Linked DNA regions of Nordella sp. HKS 07. The protein of the gene in region 1 interacts with the protein of each later gene in a pairwise test. Links are inferred from orthologs where the notes say so. Each region holds a gene or a part of one and is shown on either strand. Other genes may lie near its edges.

Region 1 (7,338 bases):
CGTCGCGCACCACGCCCTTCTCGATCGGCACATTGAGATCGACGCGGACAACGATACGCTTGTTCTTCGCGTCGAGCTGATCGAGTGTCTTGAAAGCAGGCATTAACACAAGGCTCCCTGACAGTATTCCACCGCTGTCCGACCCCACCCTCCCCGCAAGGGGAGGGAAGGAGGGCGAACGCAGCCCTCAGCGCGTCTTCTTCTTGACCGCCTGCAGCACATGCTTGGCGGTAATACCGAAATGCGGGTAGAGCTTTTCGATCGGGCCCGAGGCGCCGAAACCGGTCATGCCGACGAAGATGCCGTCGAGGCCGATGAAGCGGTCCCAGTTGTTGCGCAAGGCCGCTTCGATTCCGATGCGGATCTTCTCCGTGCCCAGCACCTTGTCCTTGTAGGCCTTGCTCTGCTTCTCGAAGAGATCCATCGAAGGCACCGAGACGACCCGGGCCGGGATGCCGGCCTTGTCGAGAAGGGCCTTGGCATCGATGGCGATCTCAACTTCGGAACCGGAGGCGAAGATGACGGCCTTCGACTTCTTTGCGCTCGGCGCGATCTCATACGCTCCTTGGGCGCACAGATTCTTCGCCGAATAGGTCATGCGCGCCGGCCTGAGCTTCTGGCGGGTGAGCGCCAGGATGCTCGGGGTCTTCTCGGCCTTGAGCGCCAGCTGCCAGCATTCCGCCGTCTCCACCGCATCGCAGGGGCGGAAGACATGGAGATTGGGGATGGCGCGCAAGGCGGCCAGATGCTCGACCGGCTGATGGGTCGGCCCGTCCTCGCCGAGACCAATGGAGTCATGCGTCATCACATAGATCACGCGGATCCCCATGAGCGCCGACAGGCGGATGGACGGCCGGCAATAATCGGTGAAGACCAGGAAAGTGCCGCCATAGGGAATGACGCCACCATGCAGCGCCATGCCATTCATGGCCGCCGCCATGCCGTGCTCGCGGATGCCGTAATAGACATAGCGCCCGCCATAGTCGGCGGCGTTGAGGGCCTTGAGGTCTTTTGACTTGGTATTGTTGGAGCCGGTGAGGTCGGCCGAGCCGCCGATCGTCTCGGGCACCACCGCATTGATGACGTCGAGAGCGTTCTGCGAGGCATTGCGGGTGGCGAGCGCCGGCGGCTCCTGCGCCAGCTTCTTCTTGTAGTCGGCGATGGTGTCGTCGAAATTCGCCGGCAGGGCGCCCGCGATGGCGCGCTTGAAGTCGCTCTTCGAAGAGCTAGCGGCCAGGCGCTTTTCCCAGGCTTCGCGCTCGGCGCGGCCGCGCTTGCCTGCGGCGCGCCAGAAATCGATGATGTCGGCCGGAATCTCGAAAGGCGGATGGTCCCAGCCCAGCGTCTTGCGGGCGGCGGCCACTTCGTCGGCGCCGAGGGGCGAACCGTGCGTGGCGGCGGTGCCCTGCTTGTTGGGGGCGCCGTAGCCGATGATCGTTTTGCAGGCGATGAGAGACGGCTTGTCGCTGGACTGGGCCGCTTCGAGGGCAGCCGCGATCGCCGCGCTGTCATGACCGTCGATGATCGTGGTGTTCCAGCCCGAGGCGGCGAAGCGGGCGAGCTGGTCGGTCGAATCCGCCATCGAGACCTTGCCGTCGATCGAGATGCCGTTGTCGTCCCAGAGCACGATCAGATGGTTGAGCTTGAGATGGCCGGCCAGCGTGATGGCTTCCTGCGAGACGCCTTCCATAAGGCAGCCGTCCCCGGACAGTACATAGGTCTTGTGATTGACGAGATCGCCGCCGAAGCGGGCGTTGAGATGGCGCTCGGCGATCGCCATGCCGACCGCATTGGCGATGCCCTGGCCCAGGGGGCCGGTGGTCGTCTCGATGCCCTCGGCATGGCCATATTCGGGATGGCCGGCGGTCTTCGAGCCGAGCTGGCGGAAATTCTTGAGCTGGTCCAGCGGCATGTCCTTGTAACCGAGCAGGAACAGCAGCGAATAGAGCAGCATGGAGCCGTGGCCGGCGGAAAGCACGAAGCGGTCGCGATCCGGCCAGTGCGGGTCGGCGGCATCGAATTTGACGAAGCGCGAGAATAGCACGGTGGCGATGTCGGCCGCTCCCATGGGCAGGCCCGGATGACCGGAATTGGCCTTCTGGACGGCGTCCATGCTCAAAGCGCGGATGGCATTGGCATAGGTCCGGAGCTTGAGGCGCTCTTCATCCGAAATGAGGGTGGCGCTTAGGGAAGTCGCGGCCTGCGCGGCCGTGTCGGAGGTCATTGGGCTGCTCGCTCTCGGTGAATTCGGGGGGCCAGAGATAGCACCCAAGCCCCTTGAGTCAACCTCTGTGAACAAGATCGGAACCGGTTGCGCCGATGGGCCGCTGAGCTTAACTTAAGAGTCGCGCCGGAAGGGATTCGCAGAGGCCGGCCAGCAGTTGGGATGAAATGGCGGATACGCGCAAGCTCGACGAGGCATTGAATTTGTTCGACGCGGCGCTCAGGCAGTTCGAGGCCGCTGTCGCGCGGCAGAACGAGCGCAAGTCGCACGAAGAGTCGCTTGAAGCGGCGGCGGAGGCGCTGCGGCTCGACCGTTCGCGGCTCGCCCAGGAGCTCGACGGTGTGCGCGCCAAGGCCAATGACCTTGTTTCCACCAATCAGAAGGCGGTCGGCAAGATAGATGCGGCGATGTCGCGCATCCGTGCCGTTCTCCACAGCAACAGTGGAGGGTAAAGCCCGATGGCGCAAGTGATCGTCACGGTCAATGACCGCCCCTATACGATGCAGTGCCCGGATGGCGAGGAAGAGCAACTGCGCGAGCTCGCCAAGCTGCTCGATACTGAGGTGTCGCGCATCAAGAGCAATGTCGGCGCGGTGGGCGACATCCGACTCCTGGTGATGGCGGGGCTCATGGTCGCCGACCGGCTCTCCGAATCGGTCAGGCGTATCGAGGAGCTCGAGGACCAGTTGCGCAGCGCCCGCGAAGCCCGCAACGTCACGGCGCAGCAGGCCCGCGAAATGGAAGCGAAGTTCGCCGAGCGCATGGAAATCGCGGCGCAGCGCCTGCAGGGCCTGGCCGCCAAGATACCCTAGATCACGATCATCCTTTCGACCTGGCGCGCTTCAAGCGCGCAGCCGCTTACGATATGCGGCTTTTTTCACCTTGTTGCCGCAGCCGTTCATGGCGCACCAGCGCCTCCTGCCCGCGCGCGACAGGTCGAGGAAGAGGACCGAGCAGTGATCGTCGGCGCATTTGCGCACGCGGCCCATCATTTCGCCTGACAGGAGCTCGATCGCATCGCGCGTCACCATGGCGAGCACCGCGTCATAGGGCGTGTCGGATTCCCATCGGCTCGGGCCCCCAATAGCCGCGAGCTGCGGAACAAGCGGTGCTGCGCGTGCCGCGCTATTCAAGAGAGCGAGATCGGCCGGGTCGGGCTCGCTCTGGGCCAGCGCGGCGAGAACAAGCCGATAAAGCGCCTCGCGCAAGCGCCGGGCGCCGTCGAGTTCCACGGAGGTGACCGTGATGGTGTGGGGCAGGAGACCCGCCGCCATGCACCAGCGGCCGAAATCGGCTTCACTTTGCCAGCGATCGAAGGCCATATGGTCGCGATCGCCGACGGTTGCGATGAAATCGAGGCACAGGCGACCGGAGCGGAAGCGGAATTTCCAGTCCGATGGATGGATGTCGACCATGGGTACTTGTTTAACTGGTTCCACGTTGCTAGTCTAGCACCGGTTTAACCGGTGCCCACGGGAGGATCCATGCTGCAAGCCTGTCTCAACGGCGCGCGCAGCCGCCGCGACCATCCGCATATCCCGGTCACTGCCGATGACCTGGCGCGCGACGCCGCGCGCGTCGTGGCCCTTGGCGTGGCTGAGCTGCATGTGCATCCGCGCGACGCGCAAGGTCTCGAAACGCTCGACCCTGAGGCCACGGCTGCGGCGCTTGCGGCGATCCGCCGGGCGGTGCCCGGCATTCCAGTAGGCCTGACGACGCGTGAAGGCATCCGGGTCGATCCGCGCCGCGGCTTCTCCGAGATGGAGGCCTGGCAGGTGCTGCCCGATTACGTATCGGTCAATCTGAGTGAGGCAGATGCCAGTGACGTCATTGATCTGATGCTGGCAAAGAATATCGGCGTCGAAGCCGGACTCGCGACGGCCGCCGATGCGCGCAAATTCGTGTCGCTTGCATCTGCGAAAGACTGCCTGCGCATTCTGGTCGAGATCGATTTCGAGAAGACTGTGGCGAACGCGCTCGCGCTGTCCGACGAGATGATCGGCATCATCAAAGAGAAGCGGATTGATCTCCCGATCCTTCTCCATGGTTTCGATGAGACGATGTGGCCGCTCTACCGCAAGTCGCGCACGCTCGGCGTCGATGCGCGTCTCGGTTTCGAAGACGGCCTGACGCTTCCCGACGGGCGCATCGCGACCGGCAATCCGGCGATCATCGCCGCCGCGCGTGAATTGACTTGAGGGCGGCATGGGACAGTGGACTCTTTGCCGCCGGTCCTGGATTTCAGGACGGCTTGCGCTTAGATTAGGAGTCGGCGAGCTGCCCGGTACGTGAGGAGATCATTTCCCTAGGGCCTATACGATTCTCGCGGGAGCTGTCCCTAGGCTTGGCCGTGGCCTTGCCCACACGGCGCCCACCTACACTTGTAGGTACCCGGGATCGTCATTCTCCCACGGCCATGGCGGCCCGCCACTCGATATTTGATTGGCGCAGGATCTGTTCGGATGGCTGGATTCAGCTTATCCAGGTCATGCGCTCGTTCACGTTCACATCTGCCGATTCGATCGGACATGATGAAGGTGATCGGAACTAATAAGTAAGGCGCGTGATTGGACGGAATACGGGTGTCCGCTTTTCCTGATCACGCGCCGGTGACTTCGAAGCGAGGGATGACATGCAAGCTGCAAAGCGCTCCGGCGATCTTCTGGACCAAAAGCGCCGGGCGCGGACGGTTGCCAATGCGGCGCGCGCGCAGGCTCACAAGACGCTCAGCGACCGCGCCGGTCTCATGCTCGCGCAGCACGAACTGCCGATAGCGCGCAAGGGCGACATGGCGACCCTCTCGGGCTTCTACCCCTATCAGGCCGAAATCAACGTGCTTCCGCTCCTCGCGCGTCTCGTGAGCGAAGGCTGGCAGACGGCATTACCGGTGGTCATGGCGAAAGGCGAACCCCTGACCTTCCGCGCCTGGGCGCCGGGAGAGCCCACAGGACGCGGTATCTGGGACATCCCGGTCCCGATTGAAACCGCGCTCGAGCTTCAACCCGACGTGCTTCTGGTGCCGATGCTCGCGTTCGACCGGCGCGGCTATCGGCTGGGCTATGGCGGGGGCTTCTATGACCGCACGCTGGCCGAACTGCGCAAGCTCAAGCCGGTGACGGCGATCGGTGTGGCCTATGCCGAGCAGGAAATGGACGAGGTTCCCGTAGCACCCTATGACGAGCCGCTCGATTGGGTCATGACCGAGCGCGGCGTCATCGAGCCAAAGCGCTGATCCTCCATGCGGCTGTTGTTTCTAGGTGATGTCGTCGGCCGTTGCGGCCGGGAGGCGGTGGCGCGCGTGCTGCCGCAGCTGCGGGCGCGCCATGCGCCGGATCTCGTGGTGGTCAATGGCGAGAATGCCGCGCATGGCTTCGGCATCACCGAGGACATCTATAACGGCCTCGTCGATGCCGGCGCCGATGTGGTGACGCTCGGCAATCATTCCTTCGATCAGCGCGAGGCGCTCATCTTCATCGAGCGCGTTCCGAATATGCTCCGTCCCCTGAATTATCCACCCGGTGTGCCGGGCAAGGGCGTCGGCCTGTTCGTCACCAGGAGCGGCAAGCGCGTGCTGGTCATGAACATCATGGGACGGGTGATGATTGAACCGCAGCTCGATGATCCGTTCCGCGCGGTCGACCGCGAGCTCGAATTGTGCGCGCTCGGGCGCGACTGCGATGCGGTGATCATCGATTTTCATGCCGAGGCGACGTCGGAGAAGATGGCGTTCGGACATTATGTCGACGGGCGCGCCAGTCTCGTCGTCGGCACCCATACGCATGTGCCGACCGCCGACCATCACATCCTCAGGAACGGCACCGCCTATATGAGCGATGCCGGCATGTGCGGTGACTATGACTCGGTTATCGGAATGGCGAAGGAAGAGCCGTTGCAGCGCTTCACGCGCAAACTGCCGATCGAGCGCATGCGCCCGGCCGAAGGCGAGGCGACGGTCTCAGGCGTCGCGGTCGAGACCGACGACGTGACCGGTCTCGCCCTCAAGATTGCGCCGGTCCGGATCGGCGGACGCCTTTCCGAAGCGCAGATCGACTTCTGGTAGCTTAAACGGCCTTCGCCTTGGCGATGCGGGCAGGCTGGCCGGCACGAGCCTCATGCGCCAGCTGGGTCATGACATTCACCGCCTGGGCCCATTCAGTTTGAGCACTCGCGGTATCGCCGCGTCCAAGCGCGTCGCTGCCGGCCCTGATATGTGTCTCGGCGCCCTGCGAGAGGTCGCTCAGCGTCGCGATGGCGGCGAAGGCGCGGCCCGAGGGGGCGGCGTTTGCCAGCGAACGCACTTTCTTCAAAGCCGCGGAACAGGCGGCCCCAGCGAGGCCTTCCGCCGCAAATACAATCTGTCCAGCTGAACCGGGGTTGATCTTCATGATACGCTCCTCGTTACTAACCCTTTGCCTCAAATTGAGCGAACCGACTTAAGGACGGGTTAAGTGCACAGAGACGGTATTTTACGATGGATTTACTATGCCGGACCGCTTGTTAATCTTGTGCGGAGGGGGCTATAACGCCCCCGATAAGGGACATATTCGAGGATCCATGGCAGGTCATTCCCAGTTCAAGAACATCATGCACCGGAAGGGTAAGCAGGATGCCATCCGGTCTCGGTTGTTTTCCAAGCTTGCCCGCGAAGTGACGGTGGCGGCGAAGAGTGGTCTGCCCGACCCCGAGAAAAATCCACGCCTCAGGCTCGCGGTGCAGAATGCCCGTGCCGAGAATATGCCGAGGGACAATATCGAACGCGCCATCAAGAAGGCGATGGGCGGCGATGCCGAGACCTATGAAGCGATCCGCTATGAGGGCTACGGTCCGGGCGGCGTCGCCATCATCGTCGAGGCGCTGACCGATAACCGCAATCGCGCGGCTAGCAATGTGCGTTCGCTCTTCGCCAAGTATAGCGGCAATCTCGGGGAAACGGGTTCCGTCGCCTTCATGTTCAACCGTATGGGTGAAATCACCTACAAGGCGGCGGCGGGTTCGGCCGATGCCGTCATGGAAGCGGGCATCGAGGCGGGCGCCGACGATGTGCAGTCGGACGAGAACGGCCATCTCATCCTGTGTGCCTTCGAGAGCATCGGCGAAGTGACGTCCACGCTCTC
Region 2 (7,225 bases), 4.6 Mb from region 1 along the record:
GTCATCGGCACCCGCATCATCGGCAAGGAGACCCTGGCCAGCCTTACCGTGCCGGTGATCAATTTCCATTCCGGCATCAATCCCAAATATCGCGGCCAGGCGGGCGGCTATTGGGCGCTCGCCATGGGTGATCCAGACAATGCCGGGGTGACGGTGCATCTCGTCGACGAAGGGGTCGATACCGGCGACGTCCTCTACCAGGCACGCTTTCAGGCCACGGCGCGCGACAATTTCATCACCTATTTCTTCATCCAGGCGGCGATCGCCCGGCCCTTGGCCATCACTGCCGTGGAGGACGCGCTGGCGGGGCGTCTGAAGCCCGTCCAGGTCGATCTTCCGTCCCAGCAATTCTATCACCCGACCCTGTGGTTCTATCTGTGGACGGCCTGGACCAAAGGCGTGTGGTGACCACCTGAAGGCGTCGCCGGTCCTGGCCTGTGTCAGTATTGCCTCATTCTGCCTTAAACTTCCTTCGGAGCCTCCAATTTTCGTCATATTGCTTGGGTCTATGGAGTGCATGCGCACTGTGGAGGGCGGCGAATGAAGAAGACTGTCATAACCCTGGCTGCGGCGTTGACGCTCGGAGTGTCCTGGGCCGCGCTCGCCCAGGAGCAGGATCCCGCCCTGATCATTCCGGACGGCGCCGGCCAGCAGCAGGGACAGGCGCCTGACGAGCAGCCGCAGAAGAAGCGCAAGAAGCACGAGTCCGAGCAGCCTGCGGCCGAACAGCAGTTTGAGCAGCCGCAGCCCGAGAAGAAGAGAAAAAGGCAGGTCGAGCAGCAGGTCGAACAGCCGACCGAGCAGCCGCGGCCCGAGAAGAAGAGAAGGAAGCAGGTCGAACAGCCGGTCGAACAGCCGACCGATCAGCAGGCCGAGCAGCCGCAGCCCGAGAAGAAGAGAAAAAAGCAGGTCGAGCAGTCGGTCGAACAGCAGGCCGAGCAGCCGCAGCCCGAGAAGAGGAGAAAGAAGCAGGTCGAGCAGCCAGTCGAACAGCCGACCGATCAGCAGGCCGAGCAGCCGCAGCCCGAGAAGAAGAGGAAGAAGCAGGTCGAGCAGCCGGTCGAACAGCCGACCGATCAGCAGGCCGAGCAGCCGCAGCCCGAGAAGAAGAGAAAGAAGCAGGTCGAACAGCCGGTCGAACAGCCGACCGAGAAGCCGGCCGCAGCGGGTGTTCCTGCCGACGTGACGCAATATCTGTCCGATACGCGCCCGGCGAGCGAACTTACTGATGCCGAGCTGACGCAGCGCATGAGGACAGGCCGCAGCCTGTCGAAAATGCAGGGTCTGCCGGACGATGTCCGCCAGGAGCTTGCCAGCAAGGCCCGGCAGGCGCGCACCGAGGCAATCGCGCGGGAGCAGGGCAAGGGTGGCGGCAAGGCGGGCAACCAGCCAGTGCCCGGCCAGGAGCAGCCTCCCGTGGCCGAACAGCCGGCTGGTGAGCAGCCGGCTGGTGAACGACCGGCACAGGCGGGCGGTCAGGGCCAGGACATCCTGCCGGGCGAGCCGGCGGTCAATCCGGACAAGCAGGAAGTCCAGAAGCTAGACGGCAACAAGGCCTCGCCGCAGGCGGAGGCCAAGGCCAAGGACTATCTTGATGACGGCCGTTCCGGCGATCAGCTGAAGGACGATGAGCTCCGCGCCCGGGTCGACGGCATGCGCGATCTTCTGGCTGGCAACGAGCTGTCGCGAGACACCGAGCGGGCCTTGCGCGGCAAGCTCAGAGCTGAGCGCGACATCTTGCGCAACCGGGTGGCCCAGAAAGTGATCGTCGATGAGAAGAAGGTCGATGAGAAGGACCGCTTCCCGCGCCGGCGCGACCGCGACGACCGCCGCTGGAACGATTGGGCCGAGCGCGACATCCTGCGCGACCGCCGCCGCTCCGACGAGTTGGAAGAGGGCGAGTTGCGTCGCCGCATCGACATCTATCGCGTGGCTATCTATGACGACCGCTACAGCGCCGAGGAGCGGCGCTATTGGCGCGACATGATGGAGCGCGACCGGCGCTATCTGGGCGACTGGATGCGGCGCGACCGGCGTGAGCGCGAGCGTTATTGGTACGACCGGCGCGACCGCAATGAGATCAATATCGACATCAATATCATTCTGGGCCCCGACCGCGAGCTTCTGCCCGCGGCCTTCATGGACGAGATCGACGATGAGGAGTTGGAGGACTATCTGGTAACGGCGCCGCGCCGCAAGGTGGCGCGCCGCTATACCGTCGCCGAGATCGAGGAAGAGCCCGAAATCCGCACCGCCATGCCGGCCATCGAGATCGACAATGTCCATTTCGGTTTCAACGAAGCATTCCTGCGCGAGGAGGAGGTCGAAAGTCTCGACCGCATCGCCGAGGTGGTCGAGAAAATCCTGGCCGCCCATCCCGACGAGGTCTTCATGATCGAGGGGCATACCGACGCGGTGGGCTCCGACGCCTATAATCTGAAGCTCTCGCGCGAGCGGGCCCAGGCGGTCAAGAAGGCGCTCACCACCTATTACGTCATTCCTGCCCGGAATCTGGTGACGGTCGGTTATGGCGAGCGCTATCTGAAGATCCCGACCTCCGAGCCCGAGGAGGAGAACCGCCGCGTATCCTTCCGGCGCGTGACGCCTCTGGTCGGAGAGGCGGAGTAAGGCTTGAGAGCCTTTGCTGGCGCTACTTGAAGCTTGCCGGGGCCGCCGCTATAAGGCGGCCCCACCATTATCAGATCAAACCCAAGAGGAATTTTATGGCCAAGGAGCGCACGCTCTCCATCATCAAGCCGGATGCGACTCGTCGCAATCTGACCGGCGCCATCAACGCGAAGATCGAAGGCGCGGGTCTCCGGATCATCGCCCAGAAGCGTGTGAAGTGGAAAAAGAAAGACGCCCAGACCTTCTACAAGGTCCATAAGGAGCGTCCCTTCTACAAGGACCTGGTCAAGTTCATGACCTCCGGCCCGATCGTCATCCAGGTGCTGGAAGGCGAGAAGGCGGTCGCCAAGTATCGCGATGTCATGGGCGCCACCAACCCCGCCGATGCCAAGAAGGGCACCATCCGCAAAGACTTCGCGGAATCGATCGAGGCCAATTCGGTGCATGGCTCCGACAGCGCCGACAACGCCAAGAAGGAGATCAAGCTCTGCTTCAAGGCCACGGAGATCGTGGGCTGAGCTGATGTGGGTCGCCGTCTACATCCTGTCGATCGTCCTGGTGAACTGGCTCTTCGTAGCCGTGGCGCCTTGGCCGACCGTGTTCGGCGACCTTTATCTTGCCAATCTGGTGGTCGGCTTCGTCTTCGTGCTCCGTGACTATGGGCAGAGACAGGTCGGCCACAGGATTCTACTGGCGACGCTCGTCGCCGGCATCATCACCTACCTCATGGTCGATCCGGCGATCGCCATCGCCAGTATCACCGCTTTCGTGCTCTCCGAGATGACGGACTGGGCGATCTATTCGTTCACCAAAAGGCCGCTGCAGCAGCGCATCCTGATATCGAGCCTGGTCGCCGTGCCGCTCGACACGCTGGCCTTCCAGTATCTGGCGAATTACCTCACCCCCGCCGCCTTCTCGATGGAAGTGCTGAGCAAGGCGCTCGGCGTGTTCATCGTCTGGTATCTGCTCAAGCTGCGCGCCGCCAACGAGCCGGCGCCGGCGCACTGAAGCGCCGGGCGCTCTCATAGAAACGGTCCGGCACTCCAGCTCTTTGATGTACGCATCGGATTATCCGAAAACCGATGCTCTGATCAGGGCTGCGGCGGCGACGGCTCCACGGGAATCCCGCGTACCCTTTCGCGATAGGATATGTAGATCGCGCAGGCGATGAGAATGCCGACGCCGGTGAAGGTCCAGCGGTCCGGCAGATCGCCGAAGAACCACCAGCCGCAGACCACCGCCATGATCATCTCGGCATAGGCCATGGGCGCCAGGAGCGACGCTTCCGCATAGTGATAGGCCGCGATCACCAGGTAATGGCCGATGAAGGCGACGAAGGCGATGATGAGCATAAGTCCCCATTGCTCAAGGCTGGGCGTTACCCAGAAGAAGCCGACCATCAGAGTGGTGATGATCGGACCCGCCACATTGGTGTGGAACATGGTGACGATCGGATCGGTGCGGCCTGAGATCCGGCGGGTAAGGATTATGTAGAGGGCGCTGGTGGTGCCCGAAAGAAGCGCCAGCACCACGCCTTCATTGAGGACCTGGAAGCCCGGCCGGATGATGATCAGCGTGCCGATGAAGCCGATGACTACCGCGATCCAGCGGCGCAGTCCTACCTGTTCCTTGAGGATTACCGGCGACAGCAAGGTCACGGCCAGAGGCTGGACGAAGAAGATGGCCAGCGTGTCGGCGATCGGTAGATAGTACATTGCGAGGAAGAAGAACGCCGTCGAGGCGATGACGAGTGCGGCGCGGACCGTGTGCGTCACTGGAATATCGGTTTTGAGCTCGCGCACCGCGCGGTTCTTGAGCACGAGGGGCAAGTTGAGAAGGGTTCCGCAGAAGAAGCGGGCCCAGACGCTTTCCATCACCGGCATGTTCTGTTGCCCCAGGAGCTTCGCCGCCACGTCAAGGAAGGGCATGACGAGCATGGCCGCCAGCATCAGAAGGATGCCGGTCAAGGGAGCATTTTGCTGTTTTGGGGAAGCGGGCATACTATATCATGGGAAGGGACGGTTGGGCCCCTCTACAGGGAGGACCGCGCGATGACAATGCGGATCGCCGCAATCCTGCTTTGCCTCTGGATTAGCCCGGCATGGGCCGTCGAGAGCAGCGGTGGACCTGTCCGTACCATGCTCACCCTCTCCAGCCAGACAGTCGATGTCGAAGTGACCTGGCTGCAGACTGGCGGCGTGGTGCAACTCAAGATCGTCTCCACCGAGCCGGTTCCGGAGGATAAGCGCGACGACGTGCTTCAGGCGGCGCGCCAGCTTCTCCGCGCCAGCCCCGGCGGCAGCAACAGGGTGATTATTTCGGACACTGGCAAGCTGGTCGGCAGCTTCCGACTGACCGGCTGGCAGAAGCCATTTACGGCGAATGACCTGACGCTCGGAAAGCCGTGATTTAGCGCGTTATGAGAAAGGCGATTCCCTAGCGCGCCAGGAGTTCCGGCCGGTATTCGAAATGCATCGTGTCGAAATGATACCACCGGCCGCCCCAGATGAAGCCGTGGCGTTCAAAGACATCGACGATCTCCGCCGGAATCCGGTTGGTCCAGGTGACCTTCCTGTCCTTGCCGGCTTTGCTCCAGCGCCAGTAATTGGCGAAATCGGTATTGAGATCGATCGACGCCCCATAGGCATGCGTGGACAGGCGCGTGGTGCCGGCGATCGCCCGGCAATTGAAGGTGCCGGCCGAAGGGGCCAGGTACTTTTGCATCGCCTTGGGGAGCTTCTCGAGATCGCGCGACACCGCCTCCAATGCCTTGTCGACGCCCTGGCGGGTGGTGATCAGAACGCTGCCGCCGAACCACGGGACCCTGCGCATCTTGAGCGCCGCCGCACCCTGGCGGCAGTCACCATAGATCTCGCGGAAGAGGCTTTCGACGCGCACGCGCCCCGGATCGGCATTGAAAGCGGGCGCCGCCGGCTTGGCATGGGCAGGATAGGGAAAGGCGAACATGTCGTCGATATCGGGCTCGTCCAGGAGCTCGTCGAAGCTCTTGTCGCGGCGGCCATCGGAGATCGGGATCGTGGCGCCCGATTTCAGTGTCAGCTTTGTCTTGTCGTAATCCAGGATCACATCCGGGTAGGCGCGCTTGAGCCGGGCGAGATGATCGGCGAGGCCAGATGGAGGCGCGCCATAGGTCGCCTCGGCGGACGCGCCTGAGACCGCCAGGCAGAGGAGCAGGGCTGCAATGGGAAACTTCACTTCGCCTTTTCGAACTTCTGGATCAGCTCGACATTTTTGGCTTCGATAAAAGTGAGCTCGACCTCGCCATATTGCGGCCGGTACCAGTCGAACTGCTTGAAGTAGGCTGAGACTTCCTTGCGCACGAATTTACGCCCGCGCCGTGCATAGATCTCATTGCGGGCATTGCGCAGCTGCGCCTTGTCGAGGGCTTTGAGCTCCTGAGCCGTCAGGAGACGGCGGTCCGAATCGGCGAACAGAAAGCCCGCCTGTGGCGCCGACTGGTTCATCTCGAACTGCCGGATCAGCGCGACATTCTTCTTTTCGACCGCATTGATCTTGGGCTCGTAGCTCGTGCCCTGATACCAGCTGAACTTCTCGAAATGCGCGCGCAGCGACGGATCGTTGAAGATGCGGCCATTGCGGGCGAAGATCTCGTTGCGGGCGAGCCGCAGCGTCGCGGCGTCTTTGCCTTCGAGATCGGCGGGGCTCAGCAGTTCCTCGCTCGATTGCGGGAAGATCACGCCGATATCGGCATCGGGCTCGGGCGGTGTCAGGTCGATCACCTTGCCGGGCGAAATCAATGGTGCCGCGGCGGCAGCCGTAAAATAGAAGCTCTTGGTCAGCGAATTCTCGAGCCATACCGTCTGGCGCCCCTCGGTCCGCTCGCGCACATGCAGGCTCACCGCCCGCATGACATCGGCCAGTTCCTCATTGACCTTAGCCATGTTGTCGAGCAGGCCCTCGGCAAAGGGGCTGTGATTGCCGCTGCCGTCGAGCGCCACCATGCCCTGCGCGGTCGAGAAGGCGATGAGCATGTCCTGGCTGCGCGCTTCGGTCTCTTCGGGCTTCTCGATCACCGTGGCGCCGCGGCTTTCGAGCGGGTTGTTGCGGCAGGCATCGAAAAGCAGCATCTTCACATTCGCATGCGTGCTGGAAAGAGTCTGCAGCATGCGGTCGGTGGCGAGCGCCTCCTTGTCGATCTCGTCGAAATTACTCATCGAGAAGTCGGTCGGCAGCATGAAGCTGCGGCCGTTGATCATGGCGCCATGGCCGGCATAGTAGATGATGGCCGCCTCCGCGGCGATGCCTTCCGGCACGAATTCGTCCAGCGCCTTCTGTGCGGTAGCGAGATCGCTGTCCATGACGATAGTGACGGTGAAGCCGAGTTCGGACAGGCTTTTGGCGACGGCGCGCGCATCGGCCACCGGGTTGCGCAATTCATAACCCGGCCGGTAGGCGGAATTGCCGATGACCAGAGCGATGCGCTGTGTGGCGTCCGCATAGGCCGACATCGCGCTCAGGAGCGCGACCGCCAATCCTGCGATTTTAAGCCGCCGTCCGAATGCCATCCCTATCCCTTTAGCCGGGAGTTGGTCTCGTCCCAAGCTGGTTCGCCTAT

What was found. The genes of interacting proteins can lie anywhere in the genome.
Region 2: the proteins of G5V57_RS03430 (region 1) and ndk interact in binary tests that used the Escherichia coli proteins (3 or more experiments, as listed by UniProt). The link is inferred for Nordella sp. HKS 07 from one-to-one orthologs.

Annotation. Positions count from the first base shown.
Region 1 is NZ_CP049258.1:712,759-720,096, reverse strand. The notes cover bases 3,662-6,656. They hold G5V57_RS03430 (5-formyltetrahydrofolate cyclo-ligase), read left to right. Parts: upstream 3,662-4,856; coding sequence 4,857-5,456; downstream 5,457-6,656. Other genes in these bases: G5V57_RS03420 (hypothetical protein), read right to left, coding at 6,286-6,609; G5V57_RS03425 (TIGR00282 family metallophosphoesterase), read left to right, coding at 5,463-6,284; G5V57_RS03440 (3-keto-5-aminohexanoate cleavage protein), read left to right, coding at 3,709-4,422. Outside these bases: pgk (phosphoglycerate kinase), read right to left, coding at 1-103; tkt (transketolase), read right to left, coding at 188-2,224; G5V57_RS03455 (DUF4164 family protein), read left to right, coding at 2,392-2,676; G5V57_RS03450 (cell division protein ZapA), read left to right, coding at 2,683-3,036; G5V57_RS03445 (ABATE domain-containing protein), read right to left, coding at 3,067-3,639; G5V57_RS03415 (YebC/PmpR family DNA-binding transcriptional regulator), read left to right, coding at 6,779-7,338. UniProt on the Escherichia coli protein: Involved in the removal of 5-formyltetrahydrofolate.
Region 2 is NZ_CP049258.1:5,316,299-5,323,523, forward strand. Bases 1,553-4,434 are described here. They hold ndk (nucleoside-diphosphate kinase), read left to right. Parts: upstream 1,553-2,723; coding sequence 2,724-3,146; downstream 3,147-4,434. Other genes in these bases: G5V57_RS25010 (OmpA family protein), read left to right, coding at 1,553-2,628; G5V57_RS25020 (VUT family protein), read left to right, coding at 3,151-3,636; G5V57_RS25025 (DMT family transporter), read right to left, coding at 3,720-4,434. Also shown: G5V57_RS25005 (formyl transferase), read left to right, coding at 1-408; more of G5V57_RS25010, read left to right, coding at 541-1,552; more of G5V57_RS25025, read right to left, coding at 4,435-4,595; G5V57_RS25030 (hypothetical protein), read left to right, coding at 4,680-5,036; G5V57_RS25035 (M15 family metallopeptidase), read right to left, coding at 5,065-5,844; G5V57_RS25040 (YARHG domain-containing protein), read right to left, coding at 5,841-7,175; G5V57_RS25045 (FAD-dependent oxidoreductase), read right to left, coding at 7,178-7,225. UniProt on the Escherichia coli protein: Major role in the synthesis of nucleoside triphosphates other than ATP. The ATP gamma phosphate is transferred to the NDP beta phosphate via a ping-pong mechanism, using a phosphorylated active-site intermediate.